DNA from 4 places in the Paenibacillus sp. FSL W7-1279 genome. Region 3 is predicted to be linked to each of the others. Evidence: a T-box and tRNA genes for the amino acid it is inferred to sense, from the RefSeq annotation. Region 3 holds a T-box; the other regions hold tRNA genes.
The links. A T-box is a leader RNA that pairs with one kind of tRNA and senses whether it is charged. The one in region 3 lies ahead of leuS (leucine--tRNA ligase), so its partner is inferred to be a tRNA-Leu.

Region 1 (4,213 bases), 160 kb from region 3:
ATGCAGAGCAAATATTTCAGGACATGCTTTGGCATAATCGCACTGCTCTTGATCATTTATCTCGGTTCCGAAATCAGCTTTTTGTTCCGGCCAATCGTCTCCATGTTCAATATGCTGATCGTTCCCGTCGCGATGGCCGGCTTCTTCTATTATCTGCTCAGGCCGATCGTAGACTACCTGGAGCGGCGGAAAATCAAACGATCCATTGGCGTCCTGATGCTGTATTTCGTGTTTGCCGGTCTCTGCGCCATCTTCGGCATTGTGGTGTGGCCGACACTGCGCGAACAAATCGAAAATTTTATCAGCAATACCCCCTTTTTGGTAGAGGGCGTGCAGGAACAGATTGACCAGCTGCAGCAGAATCGATTCTGGTCACGCTATATTCCAACGGAATCCGAGCTGTCCACCTCACTGACGGAGTATATGAATCGGATCATTACCTGGATCAGCAACTCCATCAACAACCTGATTACCGTTGTATCGAGCGTTGTCGTTATTATTGCTACGATTCCGATCATTCTGTACTACATGCTGAAGGAAGGCGGCAAGCTTCCGCCCAGGCTGCTCAGTGTCCTGCCAAGACGATACCGCCGCGATGGCCAGGAGGTGCTGGGTGAGATCGATACGGCACTCAGCAATTTTATTATCGGCAAAGTGATCCTGAATCTTATACTTAGCATGATGATTTATATCGGATTTCTGATCATCGGGCTTCCCTATTCTTTGCTCTTGACGGTCATTTCCTTCTTCTTGAATTTCATCCCGTATATCGGAGCGCTGCTGGCGACCATTCCCGCCGTCATTATCGGATTTATCGAATCTCCTTCCATTGCGATATGGTCCGTTGTCGTTATTGTCATCGCACAGCAGATCCAAGATAATATTCTGACACCGGTCATCTACGGGAAACAGCTTGATATTCACCCGTTGACCACGATTGCCCTCATCCTTGTAGGCGGCGATTTCTTCGGGCTGCTGGGCATCCTGCTCGCCATTCCGGCTTACATGATCATCAAAATTATCGTGGTACGGATTTACGAACTGTTCCTTGCCGAAAAAGTAGAAGACGCATAAAGAACTCGGCTTACTGGAGACATACATTTCCATTTGCACAAAAAAGGACGTCCCCGCCAACTTCACGATGGCTGCTGGGGACATCCTTTATTTAAAGAATCACGCATTGCCGCGCAAGGATCGAACCACAAAATAATGCTCGTCCTTGCGCAATATCATGCCATTTGACAGGGTAACGGTATCCTCATCGTGAGAAGTCAGGATGGCTTGTGATGACACCAGTCGATTGCCCCTCCATATCATGACGGAAGATCCGAAATAGACGGCATTATCGAATTGAATGGTATGGTTCACGACATAACCGATGGAGTTCAAGGCCGGGTATGCGTTTCTCGGCATAATTCTATGAATGGCACGAAACGGTATAACAAGCTCACCCGGCCCAAGAATCACTTTTTCCTGAACGGGGTCCCATCCTTTCAACACACCTTCAACCGTGCTTTTTGCCCCGTCTAAACGCTGAATGACAACATGACGACCAATCCAATGTTTCATGAAGGTCACCTCTCGCGGATTATTCATCTCCATCGCCCGGCGTGCTCGGGATGTCCCAATTCACCGGATCCATACCCTTTTGCATTAAAAAAGCATTCGATGCTGAAAATGGACGACTACCGAAGAATCCTTTATGCGCTGCAAACGGACTCGGATGACTGGACTCAAGCACCTTATGCCGGCTTCGGTCTATGAAGGAGCCTTTCTTCTGTGCGTAACTTCCCCATAATATAAAAACCATCGGCTGATCGCGTTCATTCAGTTTCGTAATGACCGTATCGGTGAATTTCTCCCACCCGATCCCTTTGTGTGAGTTCGGCTCGCCCTCGCGAACCGTAAGCACGGCGTTAAGCAGCAGTACCCCCTGATCCGCCCACGATTGCAAGGAACCGTGATTGGGAATCGAGATTCCCAGATCCGAAGCAAGCTCCTTATGTATATTTCGTAAAGATGGAGGAATCGCAACCCCGGGCGAGACAGAAAAGCTCAGCCCCTGCGCCTGTCTACGACCGTGATAAGGGTCTTGTCCCAAAATAACGACTTTCGCCGATTGGTACGATGTTTGCTGAAGAGCCCGAAATATATCTTCCTTGGGGGGATACACCGTGCAGCGCCGGTATTCCTCGTCCACCCGTTCCATCAACGCTTGAAAATAAGGCTTATCCATTTCTCCCTGCAGAATAAGGTCCCAATCATTGTTAAACATCCGCATGTCTCCTCTCTCCTCTCACACAGGCCAGCATGGAATCATAAAAGAATGCGATTTCTATAATCGGAACACCAACTTCTTCCGTTCAATTTGAATCAAATAACAACACGCATCATGTGTTGACCTTGTGTCGATTTAAAAAATAAGCCGGCACCCATACGGGGGCCGACTTATTTTGCATCTTACCAGACGCTGTTATAATGCCGAGGACGGGGGTCGAACCCGTACGGTAGTCACCTACCGCAGGATTTTAAGTCCTGTGCGTCTGCCAATTCCGCCACCCCGGCATATTTATCCGCGCATGTTCCTAGCGTCGTTCACGTTCACTTACATAACCGAAGGTACGCGTGGAATTCGCAATATTTTGCGATCTCATTCCGATATCTAGGTGTGCACATTTCGTCTTAGCGACAAAATTGATAATACCATGTCCAACCATATGATGTCAATATATGAAACTCATAATTTTTCGCATCACCCTATCCAACGCCTCATTCTCGATAGCTTCAAGCCTTCGCTCTAACTCATCCGTTCGAATCCTTCTATTTTCCGGAAAGAATAATTTTACCTTAATCACCAAATGATAAATATGCTTGCACTGTCATGTCATATGCGAAGACTAGAACAACAGAGAAAAGGATACCGCTCACCATGAAAAAACTCTCAACCGTCATATGGATCGCTCTCTCCATCTCCCTTTGCCATCAACATGTTGTCAACGCCAGCCATGCGCCATCCGCTTCCAAGGGCAGGGGTTATTATGAGGAACGAGGCGAGATAGTATGGGAAGTCCCCACTCACAATAAAGTAATTGCTCTTACCTTTGACGATGGTCCGGACGCGCAGAACACCGTTCAAATTCTGGATCTGCTAAAGCAATATGACGCAAAAGCCACCTTCTTCGTTGTTGGCAGCCGGGTGGAGAAGCACCCCGAGATCGTAGCGCGGGAGCTGCAGGAAGGCCATGAAATCGGCAATCACTCTTACTCCCATCCTCCTTTTCACAATATTGATGTCAGCAAGTTAACAAGCGAGTTAAACCAGACGCAAGATGCGATCTTTCAGGCAACCGGCATTCGAACCGTCCTGTTTCGTCCACCGGGAGGCAGCTATAATGAAGCAATTGTCCGCACGAGCAAGGATTTCGGTATGCTGACCGTATTATGGTCATGGCATCAGGATACGCTCGACTGGCGAAAGCCCGGCGTTAACCGGATCGTTAAAAAAGTGCTGGATAATGCCCATAATGGAGACATCGTACTGATGCACGACTTTGTGCCAAGCAGTACACAGACGGTAGAGGCTCTCAAAGTGATTTTACCGGAGCTGCAAAAGAGAGGCTACGAGTTTGTGACCGTTTCGGAGCTGCTCTCCTATCACGAGAAAACGCGTAAGTTCATTGAAGTAAACCATTAAGGGAATGGATGACCTACAACGTTCTAGAATAACCGCTGCCTTCTGATGGTAACGGGTATTTTTTCGAAGTCGGTTGGATCGGAAAAACACAGAGTCTAATTTCCTCTTGAATATATCAATTCCATTTGATAAGATACAGAACGAACGTTCAGTATATAAATTTCGAATAGCTTTCAAGGCTATAAGGGGGTGCATGCGTGAATAAAAAACAACAACAAACCGAAGATACCAAGCGACGAATAGCGGAAGCCGCCAAGGCTCTTTTTATGCAGAAGGGTTACAAATCAACGTCAATAGAGGAAATCGTTGAAGCCACAGGCAGCAGCAAAGGGAATATCTATTATCATTTCAAGAGCAAGGAAGGGCTGTTTCTGTATCTGGTTGAGGAATGGGACCTCGAGTGGGAACAGAAATGGAACAGCAAAGAGCAGCATTACACCACCACCGTTGACAAGCTGTATGGAATAGCCGATCAATTGGTGTTTGATGATCTGAACCACCCCTTCTCTAAGGCGCTTG
Region 2 (4,213 bases), 3.3 Mb from region 3:
TTTCATGAATCGTTCGTGTTTAACTCCAATAAATCTCGTTTTAAACGCCAATCGCCCCTGTATTATCCACCAAATAGCGAACAATGCTTTATAATAATCAATCAAATGAGTAGGTCTATCGGACCAATACGTCCGACTTATAAATCAGGTAACAACGAAATGGAAACAATTGTTTTATGATTGGCTATTGAAAAGTGAGTGTCGAATATTGTAGTATTGTGTTAAAAAAATCGGAGGAATTATGCCTACACAACTGCAGCAAGAAAAACACTCCATTGAGGCGTGGTCCCTGATCAATCGTAAATATTTGGGGAAAGGTGTGCGAGTCAAGCGCTTTCGCCGGCCGACCCGCTGCCAAATTCGCAACCGCGTCCTACTAGCCGTACTTATGGCCAACGATATCAAATTGTCGCAATTGGCCGAGGAACTGGGAGTATCCTCCCGTAGTGTCAGCGCCTGGGTATATGAGGGACGCGTTCCCGGAAAAAACAACCTGGAGAGGGCCTGCGACTATTTGGGTTATCCCCGTCACATTCTCTTCAGGGAGGAACTGCTGGACAAGTCACCTTTAATCTGCCAGCCGGCACCTTCCCGCTTCATGAAACGCACCCTGACACGCTCACCCGTTAGCAATCGGATTCTGACAGGCCTGTGCATGGTTCATGACTTGTCGGTAAGCGATGTTAGCCGCTGGATCGGCGTACATCCCGGCACATTCCGCAAATGGCTGCACCAGGGCACCGTACCATCCGCAGCGTTCCAGGAAAAAGCGGAACAGTTCTTCCGGATCCCTAAATCTGTTCTATTTGCAGATTGCGCACTAAAGCAAAATTCATAATTAAAACTGCTGTTATAACGTAACCATACTTATGATTCCAACCAATGCTCAGCTTGCCGGGTCGATCCGGCTAAGCCGGGCTTGTTTTCTGTAATGGCATATTTCCAGACGATCAGGGAATACAAGTAACATTCCGTTCGCATCATCCAACAATTGAGGTGAGTGAGTATGAGGTTACGTCATAAGCAGATTGGCGCTGCACTGGGATTGCTCACCGGAACAACCATGGGAAGCGGTATTGGATTCCTGCTTGGTTGGCACTCCTTTAATCTGATCGTCCTGGTGGCCCTCTTCGGCTTATTCGGAGTTGCCGCTGGTCTATGGCTGGGCTCACGAATGATATTCAAAGAGCTGCCTTAATGAACGATATGATGTTTATCGTTCTGCCTCTTTCTTGCTGAGATTGGAGGCATAACCACAAAAAGAAGACCGGAGAGCTCCGGTCTTCTTTGTTATGAATCAGTTATGGGATTTCGTGTTAACAACATACAACGATCCTGAAACAGCCTCTTCGTTCTTGGGAGCTCCTTCAGCTTCATCGGTGATAGCTCCCGTGGCAGGACTGCTGGCGGTCGTATCCGGTATATCCAGGTTGCTCCAGGTTTGGCCCCCGTCCTCGGTTTTGGCTTGCCCGCTGAATCCTGTTTCAGGCGAAATGAAATGAAGAAATCCGGCATTCGGCGTGCTTCCAATCCGAATCCACGTCTCACCGCCATCCGTTGTGCGGTACAGATCGTTATTCTCCATCACAGTCCAGGCCTGCTTGCCATTCAGTGCAAAGATTTGGCGTACGGTGCCTTTTGGCTGAGCCTGAACCTCCCATTCCGTGCCACCGTTATCACTAAAAGCAATCCAGCCTTCTCCACCAATCCAGCCCGAGCTATGATTAATGTGCCGGACCGCCGTCACATCTGCTAAATCCACATCGGGTTCAGCGGCCTGATTATCTGGAGCAACGTCCGTATCATTCTGTTCTGCGACCGCACCGCTTCCTGCGGCGTCGCTCCCTCCACCTAAATGATCTTCTGATCCGGAAGAGAGCTCTGTCTTCTGAGTATCCTCCTTCGAAGCTTCCACCGATCGCTCAGCCACATACCCCTCATCCGATGGTTGACATCCAACAGACAAACTCACAGCTACGAGCATCAACAAAATAAAGCCCAGCCCTTTTCGAGGTTTTCTCACAGGATCACACCCCTTGTATTCAAAATAACCCGCCAGTGACTTCTGCTAACAGGCCAAATATTATAAATCCACTCCATTCACCCTAAAGCTGAACGGTTCCTCCAGTTTAGTATAACGCGATTTCCACATGAAGAGGAACGAAAAAAGCTGTTCTTCAAGTTAAATTTCACTTGAAAAACAGCTTTGCTTCATAGATGCGGTCGAGAGGACTCGAACCTCCACGGGGGTTAGCCCACACGGACCTGAACCGTGCGCGTCTGCCAATTCCGCCACGACCGCATGTTATGTAAGTCGTGATCGAGTTGATCACCGTAATTAAGAGTATATAATGCACAAAGTTAAAAAGCAAGCATTTTTTTAAAAAAATTGTCGAAACCATCAGACTTCATATGGTTTCGACAGAACAGGTCTATTCTCAGATCGTCCATTGATCATGTATCACGCCAGATAACACCCAATCCTCCCCATATTGTTCAAATACAAGCCGGAGGCTTTCCCAATCCATCCCCGCATAATCAGGATGAACTCCTTCGTAATAATACTCGACGATGACAGCTGCCTTATACTGGCTGCTTGCATTATTCAGCGTATTTCCTTCGCTCTTGGATTGGTTGTAAACGATTCATGGCGCAGCGGCAAAATCAAGGGTATAGACGAATTTATGATAATAGCTCTCAAAATTCATGGAGATCGGTTCTCCGCTGCCATCATACTCGCCCCAGCGGTATAAGGTGTCGTGGTTAAATCCATTCCCCAGCTGCTGCTTGCTAAGTGTGACATCCTTCTGCCGATCAACATGCGCATAAGGGGAGAAGGTAATCCCGTTTGGATGAGCCAGCTCGGCAAGCTTCTCAAAATCCTTGTTTTTCAAAAGTGTTATCGCCTGATTACTCTTCTTGGACAGGGCAGCTTCTGCCTCCTTCGGTGTGAGCAGCGGATAGATCAACGCTTCTTTAACCTGGTTATTCCAGACAACCTTGCCTCCAAGACCCTCTGCCGAGAAGCGGAGCGGGATATAAACACGTCCCTCCTTGAGCAGAGGCGGGGCATCCAGAGTTACAGCTTTGCTGTCCTTAACGGCGTGATTCTGCCCCACGGTGTAGCTTGTCGTATGTTTACCATTACTCACAATGGCCGTCTGCTTGGCTTGATCCCAGCGAACTTCGGCTCCCATCGCTCTTGAAATGCCACGGAAAGGCACCATCACCCTGCCGTTATGAATAAAGGGAGGTGATTCCAGCAGAAGCCGACCTCCATTCACTCGAACTTCGATAGGTCTGCCTGAGGATGTGTCCGCAGCCCAAACATCTCCTCCATATGACATGTAACCGGTTATCCCTATCACTGCCGTCATGATACCGGCCAGCAGCCTTCTCACGCCTTGACGTTTCTTCATCACAAGCTCTCCCTCCCCAAGCTAAAGTTCACTATCCATTTCCATTATAAAAGATCTATAACCCTTAGGCCCATCCATAAACGGCATATTCTTCTGTTCCTGTCGGTTCATATACGCCCCTTTTCATCGCTTGGTTCAATTGGATACAACTCTCCTTTGTATGTTTATTCAATAAACCCTTCATACTAATACAACACTGTCATGGATTGGCAAGTCATAAACCATAGGAAATGCGAGGAAGTAACGATGTATATCAAAAAATATGCGATCACCCTGCTGTTAGGTACTCTCTGCCTGTCTTATACCGTGCTTACAGATTGTCTGTTCGGGTTCCCATGGTACAACTTTATGATCAATTGGCAGTTTACTCTATTCTCCATCGTAGAGAAGCTAACGGTTACGGTGCTGCTATGCCTCCTGATCCTTCCTGATTGTTACCGAGCATTCAAAAATAAAAAGCTCCGTGATTCAAGCCAAAGTCCTGGAAACGCGGGACATGGTTCATGATCCGGAGCTAGAGTCGGACTTGGTTTTTCCCTTGGAGCTTGCTCTGCGAATCAAACCGATCACGACAAGCACCAAGGGTACAGCGATTGAAAATATAGGGAGAACCATATATAGATGCTGGCTTCCTTTCATGAGATGCTCACTATACGAACGTGCGAGAATCATCGAGTTTCCAAGCATGATTAAAGCGAAAGGATAGATCAATTTTTGATAGGGAATGTTGAACAGCTCGGATGCAGAGATCAATGCGGCATAATAATACAGACTTATTTTAAAAAACACACCAA
Region 3 (4,213 bases):
GATTGTCTGGAACGCACGGAGCATGCCATGTCCCAGGAGCATGCCTTCAAAGCCGGAGAATTGTGCGTCATCGCCCAAAATGAGGCCGTGCGCATTCCATAAAATCATTTATAATAGAGAAAACCCCGTTACGTTGTGGGTTATATAACTCCAAAATCGCTAAAGGGGCGATTCTCTAGATGACCTCATCTGTCGATATGATGCCAGGCTTTGACCGCATGCAGCTGCAAGCGCCGTTTGATCTGACCTATTACAATGAACAGCCGCTGTCGGGAGGGCAGTTTCACTCGCATGCTTTTTATGAAATTTATTATTTCCATGAAGGACGCTGCACTTATTTGATCGGCGATTCCGTTTTCACCCTGAAACCGGGGGATCTGCTCCTGATGAACGGGCTTACGCTCCATTGTCCGAATGTTGAGCCCGATTCCAGATACGTCAGAAGCATTCTGCATTTCGATCCGGCCTGGATCTGCAAAGGGCTTTCGGAGACGGCCAAATCGATATTGCTGGATCCCTTCGAATCGCTGCGAAATCATCGCATGACACTGACAGGGGCCAATCGGGACGAATTCGAAGGCATGTTGGCCGATATACATCGCCTCTCGGCATCCACGGCCGGTTTTCGCCAGGAACGGATGACCTTGCGTATTCAGGAGATGATGTACGTCATCGCGGACTGGTGTCAGGACGCTGTGCAGGATCAGGACTCCATCTCCGAGAAAGAGCGGCATGTCCAGCATGTCGTATCGTTCGTCGAGGAACATTATATGCAGGATCTGACGCTGGAGCAAATTGCCCGCGATATGCATATTACGAAACACTATTTATCCTCCTTATTTAAGGAGGTTACCGGAACGACGGTGTTTAAATATTTGTATCACCGGCGGATTAACCAAGCTAAAATTTTGCTCAGGCTCCATCCGCATCTCAGCATCACGGAGATCAGCCAGGCGGCAGGTTTCAAGCATTTGGCTCATTTCAGCCGGATGTTCAAAGCCATGGTCGGGACGACGCCGGAATATTATCGCAGAAGCGGGGAAGAGCTTTCGTTGACTTGATCGGACTTTTTGGGTATAATAGCCACATTAAAACGGTAATATGAACGCGATGATGAGGATCAATCGTTCCACTTTCGATCATGCAGAGAGCCGGTGTCTGGTGAAAACCGGTTGACGATAGGAATGAACTCGCCTCGGAGCAATGGTGTTAACCCGGCCGCTGTATTTCGGCAGATTCGGCCGCTGAAGCATCGTCGTCTCATCCGCGATAAGGATGCAAAGGGAGTGAAAGGCAAAGCATGCCTTTGGCTAACTAGGGTGGTACCACGGGAATCAAACCTCTCGTCCCTAGCGATCAGCGCTATGGATGATGAGGTTTTTTTGTTTTTTTGGGCAACGGCACAGGCCTTGCCTCTTGACTGTGAAGGAGGAGCAATGGAGTATGACGGACAATCAACCAACCGGCCACGGCTATCAGCCGCAGGCCATCGAACCGAAGTGGCAGCAATACTGGGATGAGAACAAAACCTTTAAAACGGAAGATTCATCATCCAAACCGAAATTTTATGCGCTGGATATGTTTCCGTATCCATCAGGAGCAGGCCTGCACGTAGGGCATCCGGAGGGGTACACGGCGACTGACATCGTGTCCCGTTACAAGCGGATGCGCGGATACAACGTGCTTCATCCGATGGGATGGGACGCCTTCGGTCTGCCAGCGGAGCAGTATGCCATGGACACAGGCAAACATCCTCGCGAGTTTACCGTGCAGAATATCGATACGTTCCGCCGCCAGATCAAATCTCTGGGCTTCTCGTATGACTGGGACCGCGAGATCAGCACAACCGATCCGGAATATTATAAATGGACCCAGTGGATCTTTATCCAGCTTTATAAGCGCGGCCTTGCCTATGTGGCTGAAGTGCCGGTGAACTGGTGCGAAGCGCTCGGTACCGTGCTTGCGAACGAAGAGGTCATCGACGGCAAGAGCGAACGCGGGGGCCATCCGGTCGTACGTAAACCGATGCGCCAATGGATTCTGCGCATTACCGAATACGCGGATCGTCTCCTTGAAGATCTGGATGAACTGGACTGGAGCGAAAGCCTGAAGGATATGCAGCGCAACTGGATCGGCAAATCCACAGGCGCTGAGGTTCGTTTTGACGTCGAAGGTTACGATGGTCATCTGGAGGTGTTCACGACCCGTCCGGATACGCTGTTCGGGGCAACCTACTGCGTTCTGGCGCCGGAGCATGACCTCGTAGATAAGATTACGTCAGCCGATCAGCGTGAAGCCGTCAAGGCTTATCAAGATCAAGCAGCACGTAAAAGCGACCTGGAGCGGACGGATCTGGCCAAGGATAAAACCGGTGTATTCACGGGTGCATACGCCATTAATCCGGTAAACGGCGCTAAAGTGCCGATCTGGATCGCGGATTATGTGCTTGCCGGCTATGGAACGGGTGCCATTATGGCGGTTCCGGGTCATGACAGTCGTGACTGGGAGTTTGCGAAGCAATTCGGTCTTCCGATTATTGAAGTCGTTCAGGGTGGAAATGTCGAGGAGGAAGCATACAGCGGCAGTGGCGCGCATGTGAATTCCGGCTTCCTGAACGGGTTGGACAATGAAGAGGCTATCCAGGCGATGAATGAATGGCTGGAGCAAGAGGGCAAGGGCAAGAAGAAGGTAACTTACCGTCTGCGCGACTGGCTGTTCAGCCGTCAACGCTACTGGGGTGAGCCGATTCCGATTCTGCATCTGGAAGACGGAACGATGAAGACCGTGCCTGAGGATCAGCTTCCATTGCTGCTGCCGGATGTGGATCAGATTAAACCATCCGGTACCGGCGAATCACCGCTGGCTAACGTTACGGAGTGGGTGGAAACGGTAGATCCCGAAACCGGCATGAAAGCCCGCCGCGAGACGAATACGATGCCGCAATGGGCAGGCAGCTGCTGGTATTACCTGCGTTATATCGATCCACGCAATAATGATGAATTGTGCTCCAAGGAGAAGCAGAAGGAATGGCTGCCGGTTGACCTGTACATCGGTGGTGTGGAGCATGCGGTGCTTCATTTGCTGTATGCTCGCTTCTGGCACAAAGTATTGTATGACCTGGGTGTTGTCGATACGAAGGAGCCTTTCCAGAAGCTGGTCAATCAGGGTATGATCCTGGGCAACAATAATGAAAAAATGAGTAAATCCCGCGGCAATGTCATCAATCCGGATGATATTGTTAACGAATACGGAGCCGACACGCTGCGCGTGTACGAGATGTTCATGGGGCCGCTGGAAGCAACCAAGCCATGGAACACCAACGGCGTTGAAGGAACGTTTCGTTTCCTCTCCCGCGTATGGCGCCTGTTTATCGGGGACGACGGTCAATTGAACCCTAAAATCGTGGAAGGCGAGGGTACGGATGATTTCAGACGTACACTGCACAAAACGATTAAGAAAGTGACCGAAGACTTTGAACATATGCGCTTTAACACAGCGATCAGCCAGCTGATGGTATTCATCAACGAGGGATACAAGACGGAAGAGCTTCCGCGCAAAGCGATGGAGAACTTCGTGCAGCTGCTTTCCCCGCTGGCCCCTCACCTGGCTGAAGAGCTGTGGAGCCGTTTAGGCTACACGGAGAGCGTAACCTACGTGCCATGGCCGGAGTATGACGAGGCTTGGACTGTAGAGGCCGAAGTGGAGATTGTCGTTCAAGTTAACGGCAAAATCGTAGAACGTGCCAAAATCTCGAAAGACATGGACCAAGAAGCCATGCAACAACATAGCCTCTCCCTTCCGAATGTCAAGCAGGCGCTGGAAGGAAAGAGTATTCGCAAAGTCATTGCCGTACCGGGCAAACTGGTCAATATCGTGGCCGGTTAATCGTAAAACCGAAGGCAGCATCCAGTTTTGCCAAATCCTCCTCATACTTGTCGTGTGTGGTTTGGATCAATTGGTAGAACAATCCGTTCAGGTTAGAATCCAGCAGTGCCAAAGCCTGAGCCGTGATGCCTCCGGGAACCGCAACCCGCTCTTGCAGCTGTTCGGGGGAGAAGCCCTCCTCCGTTAACAGCTTGCCGGTGCCAAGCAGCATTTCTCCGGCTAATGCATTAAGGGTTCTGCGGTCGATTCCGGTCATTTCAACGGCAGCGTCGATCCATTTTTCCATGAATAAACTTAAAAAAGCAGGTCCGCAGCTGGAGAAATCGGA
Region 4 (4,213 bases), 3.5 Mb from region 3:
AGCTGGATTAGGACAAAAACCGGCGCCGAATCTCCGGCGTCGGAACCATGCATTCCGTCGATTGTCCGAACCACCGGTAGCGGTTCTTTGCCACCCAGCGGTACACCAGATTCCGTAAAAAAGGGGGAATCAGGATAAAAATATACGACAGCGGCCAAGGAAAGCGAAGACGCCGTGCAATCCGCAGAGCTCCCGTCGACCTTGTGTAATACCTCCCCTGTTCAATCAGCACCATCGTTTCCGTAGTATCACCACGAAGCCCTCCCTGCCTCAACAGCTCTTGCCCAATCTCGGACTGCAGCGAAGCGAAGCGAAAGGCACCGGCAGGATCTCTCTTGATAATGAACTGCGTCAGACCCTGGCACAAATGGCACACGCCATCAATCAGCACAATCGCATAGTCCTCATGATTATCGGTTGCACGATCCTTCATATATTTCCTGGCTCCCTTCAGGCCTAAAACAAGAAAAAACGCAGGAGCCCTCTCCTACGCTTGATCAAGTACGCTTATTGGTTTATTACTCAGCAGCTTTGTTCAGCCACTCGCCGTCTTTCATCTGCTGGTCGAATTCGTTCGAGAATTTCTCCATGCATTTGCATATGAAATCCTTACGACAAACCGGGCAAGGTACTTTCCCAAGTCGGCTAAGCGCAGTCAGTTTCCATTCCGGGAAGCGGTTATAGAATACGCGAATATCCGTTCCGTCAGCCGTGTGGATAATGAATTCGTAAAGCCCTTCTTTTTCATTGCTTCCAGCTGTGGTCACATTTGCAATCTGCGGTCTGTATGGCATGTTCATCACCCGTTTATTTTATTTAAATTCCCTATGACTGGTTTGTACTTTCTGGTACTTAGTCATATTAAAGAATTTTAGGGGTGATGTCAACCGAAGAACACATCCAGGATCGAACCAAGCTGCCCCCTCTTTTTACCTTCTAATATATCCGGGTTGAACACTTCCACATATCCGCAGTTCGTACAGGAAACAAATAGGAAATGATTGTGCTGAATATCAAACATCTTGCTCAGCCCGGCCCCTGACATCGAGACCTCTTTTGTCTGGCAGTGATTCCCTCCGCATTTGCTGCATACAAACCGTTCCTCTATCATTTGTTCAATACTCATCTTAAGCGCCCCTTTCCAATTCATAGCTTTAACTGAAATACGGAGTATCATGTAAAAAGTTTCATATTCCGCATCGCAAGCCGACAAAAAAAGGATGGCCCTCCATTTCAGAGGACCATCCGAATTCTTTTATGGTTAGCTTACGCTTAACTCCACGTCGATGTTGCCTCGGGTAGCCTTGGAATAAGGGCAGAACGCATGCGCCTTCTTCGCGAGGTCCTCCGCCTGGCTTCGTTCGATTCCCGGCATTTCGATCTTCAGCTTCACCGCAAGCTTAAAACCGTCAGCGCCATCGTCCTTTCCGATCATGACCTGAGAATGGATCACAACGTCCTTGAGCTCGACGCCCTCTTTACGGGCGATATGAGCCAAGGCGCTTTCGTAACAGGCGCCATAGCCGGCCGCAAACAGCTGTTCCGGATTGGTTCCGTCACCGCCCGGTCCTCCGAGCTCCTTCGGCATGCTTAATTTGTGATTAAGAACCCCATCGGTAGATTCAACTGAGCCTTCACGCCCTCCAATGACTTTTACATCTGCTGTGTATAATGGTTTCATGCTCGTTCATCTCCTTCATGCCCTATTATGGTCTCTACATGTACTCTTTAAACTTGCAGCACAAATTGAAACGATAATTGGGCAAACTCGCATAAGAAACAGCATGTCCCAGCTTGCCAAGCAAACAAAAAAGCCGTTTATCAAAGGAGGAATTCCTCTTGATAAACAGCTTCTTCATAAAGTATGCGGTAGAGAGGACTCGAACCTCCACGGGTATACACCCACTACCCCCTCAAGATAGCGTGTCTGCCATTCCACCACTACCGCATGTTATAAGGGATGTTCTGTAGCGAACATTCCCTATTATACTGTTCCGTCACACAAAAGTAAAGATCCAAATTATGGGGGGGTCGCTTAGACGCATGAGCAGCTAGGTCTTATCGTTCCGCTTTTCCTTCCGGTATGCTGAAAACTCGATATATTCCCGGATAAACTCCTTCTCATTCTCTGCCAGTCCGGACATGATGGGAAGATCGGATGATCCCGGGTCCACTTCGTACTCCCCACGCGCTTCATTGACGCGGGTAGGGTTGCCCTTGCCAATAATCAACCAATCCAAGCTTACGGAAAAGAATGCAGCAATCTCAATCAATTTATTTGTACTCGGCGTTGTTTTCCCCCTCTTCCAATCACCAAAATTTCCTGTGCTGATCCCGAGGGTTTCACAAAACGCCTTCTTGGTCATACCTCGGCTTTCTATGAGATGTTCGATTCGTTGGTAAATAGACTGCATCAAACAACCGCCTTCCTAGTTCTCTTTGAAAGAAAATTACTTATGTACGTATTTTTCTCTTGCAAAACCACTTATTTACGTGTATAATCAAATATATATTGCCTAAATTATACCATAGTACTCATGGATCGTTGTATCTTTTACTCATGAGTCTATTCAGTATGAGGAGCGAGTCATTTGCCCTACGATACCATGATCACATCCTGGAATAATGCGGTTCATTCCTTGAACAAAGGATTGATGATCATTACGCCGGATGGCATCATAGACAAAATTAACGATCCACTCATTACCATGGCCGGAAGATATGGTGTTTCCCCTGAGTTTGGATGGCAGGGGGCATCTTTTTTTAATCTCGCTTCCAAGTCCCTGAGTCTGGCTTCATTTGGTCACTTTTTCCGTGAGTTGGATTTGCCCTCCGTAAGAGATGTTATGTTGGGGAAGCAATCTGATTATTCCTTTGAATATGCCGTACAATGGAACGGCCAAGAGAATTGGGTTTTATGTGAGGTACTGCCGCTGCTTATCAACAAGGACAGCCGTATTCACGGAGCTATGATATCATTTACGGATATTACGAAGTTCAAACGCAAGGAGCTGCTGCTGGAACAAGCGCTGGCTCACAGCTTTCCCCTTCCCGGGCATATTCCCATCTGCGCCGTATGCAAATACGTTCACCACGCGGAAGAGTGGGAGCCTGTGGAGAGCTATTTGGAGAGCCGCCTCCCCATTGAATTTACCCACGATATCTGTCCGGATTGCATTCGCAGATTATACCCAAAGTACTCTTCCATCCTTGATGATCCGGAATTACTCGATTAGCACTCTGCCTGTATACAGCAACGCGGAATAAGCAGCTTCATGATCCGGCTTTATCCCTGGATATGAGGCTGCTTATTCTGCTTATTCATGCTTATTCATGCTTATTCATGCTTAAGGCATTATTAAGGCATTATTCTCATTACGCGTTCACAAAACGAAGCAGAGGGCTTATCAGAGCAGGCAGCACCGAGACGTGGCCTTCTCCCTCAATTTCATGGAATGTAGTCTCCACCACCTCATCATGCCCTTTGAGGAATGCATAGAGTTCCCTGGCGTCTTGAACCATGGACGGCTTCTCCTCAGCTCCAACGTACAGACGCAGCTCTTTACGCTGTCCGCTCTGTTGTAAACGGAGCTTCCCCTCTTCCCACCGTTTGTACAGCGCGTAGTTCTTCCACCACACCGAGGGACAAGCCGCAATATACCGCGAAAAGGTCTCCGGTCTGGTGAATAATGTATACAAGGTGAAAAAACCACCGAGCGAGTGCCCGAACAGCGCCTGCTTCGAACGATTCACCGCGTATTGCCGCTCCACGGCCGGCTTCAGCTGAAACTCGATGAACGTAAGGAATGCTTCGACGCCGCCTGTTTCCGGCCAATCCAATCCGTTAGGGCGGAGCGGCAATTCATGGTCTTCAGCATATTCAGTAAAGTTGTAAAAACGCTCGCTGCTCACGATCGGACTGTCACTATCAAAGCCGATCCCGACAACAAGCGCCGAGGGAATGCCGCGGGGGGTCCGGGATTGCAGTCGGATTGCCTCCGCAAGCGTTCCGAAGGTCGCATTGGCATCCAGCGAATATAACACAGGATAACCGCCTTCAGGTGGTGGTCCCATCGGTTCGGCAATGAAAATACGGTATTCGCGGCCTGTGACGTCGGATTGCATGGACCATGTCACCGTTCCCGGTATGCAAAACAGAGGATCCTTTTCGTGGTAATTGCAGTTAGCTCGCACCATCTCAGATTCTTGGTCA

Region 1: it encodes a tRNA-Leu, which carries the amino acid that the T-box ahead of leuS (leucine--tRNA ligase) is inferred to sense. The anticodon was not compared.
Region 2: it encodes a tRNA-Leu, which carries the amino acid that the T-box ahead of leuS (leucine--tRNA ligase) is inferred to sense. The anticodon was not compared.
Region 4: it encodes a tRNA-Leu, which carries the amino acid that the T-box ahead of leuS (leucine--tRNA ligase) is inferred to sense. The anticodon was not compared.

Annotation. Positions count from the first base shown of each region.
Region 1 covers NZ_CP150215.1:2,299,791-2,304,003, reverse strand. The annotation lists gene MKY82_RS10020 (AI-2E family transporter) at 1-1,074, shown strand, start outside; gene MKY82_RS10015 (hypothetical protein) at 1,174-1,569, opposite strand; gene MKY82_RS10010 (uracil-DNA glycosylase) at 1,589-2,275, opposite strand; tRNA gene MKY82_RS10005 (tRNA-Leu) at 2,480-2,565, opposite strand; gene MKY82_RS10000 (polysaccharide deacetylase family protein) at 2,930-3,694, shown strand; gene MKY82_RS09995 (TetR/AcrR family transcriptional regulator) at 3,892-4,213, shown strand, end outside.
Region 2 covers NZ_CP150215.1:5,419,738-5,423,950, forward strand. The annotation lists gene MKY82_RS24545 (helix-turn-helix transcriptional regulator) at 242-838, shown strand; gene MKY82_RS24550 (hypothetical protein) at 1,007-1,198, shown strand; gene MKY82_RS24555 (hypothetical protein) at 1,298-2,023, opposite strand; tRNA gene MKY82_RS24560 (tRNA-Leu) at 2,219-2,302, opposite strand; gene MKY82_RS24565 (copper amine oxidase N-terminal domain-containing protein) at 2,646-3,419, opposite strand; gene MKY82_RS24570 (hypothetical protein) at 3,666-3,926, shown strand; gene MKY82_RS24575 (GerAB/ArcD/ProY family transporter) at 3,921-4,213, opposite strand, start outside.
Region 3 covers NZ_CP150215.1:2,143,498-2,147,710, forward strand. The annotation lists gene MKY82_RS09275 (Gfo/Idh/MocA family oxidoreductase) at 1-102, shown strand, start outside; gene MKY82_RS09280 (AraC family transcriptional regulator) at 180-1,061, shown strand; T-box leader at 1,102-1,354, shown strand; gene leuS (leucine--tRNA ligase) at 1,444-3,885, shown strand; gene comER (late competence protein ComER) at 3,866-4,213, opposite strand, start outside.
Region 4 covers NZ_CP150215.1:6,158,547-6,162,759, forward strand. The annotation lists gene MKY82_RS27795 (thiol-disulfide oxidoreductase DCC family protein) at 8-433, opposite strand; gene MKY82_RS27800 (hypothetical protein) at 519-794, opposite strand; gene MKY82_RS27805 (zinc ribbon domain-containing protein) at 884-1,126, opposite strand; gene MKY82_RS27810 (organic hydroperoxide resistance protein) at 1,262-1,681, opposite strand; tRNA gene MKY82_RS27815 (tRNA-Leu) at 1,866-1,948, opposite strand; gene MKY82_RS27820 (helix-turn-helix transcriptional regulator) at 2,052-2,414, opposite strand; gene MKY82_RS27825 (PAS domain-containing protein) at 2,592-3,236, shown strand; gene MKY82_RS27830 (alpha/beta hydrolase-fold protein) at 3,376-4,213, opposite strand, start outside.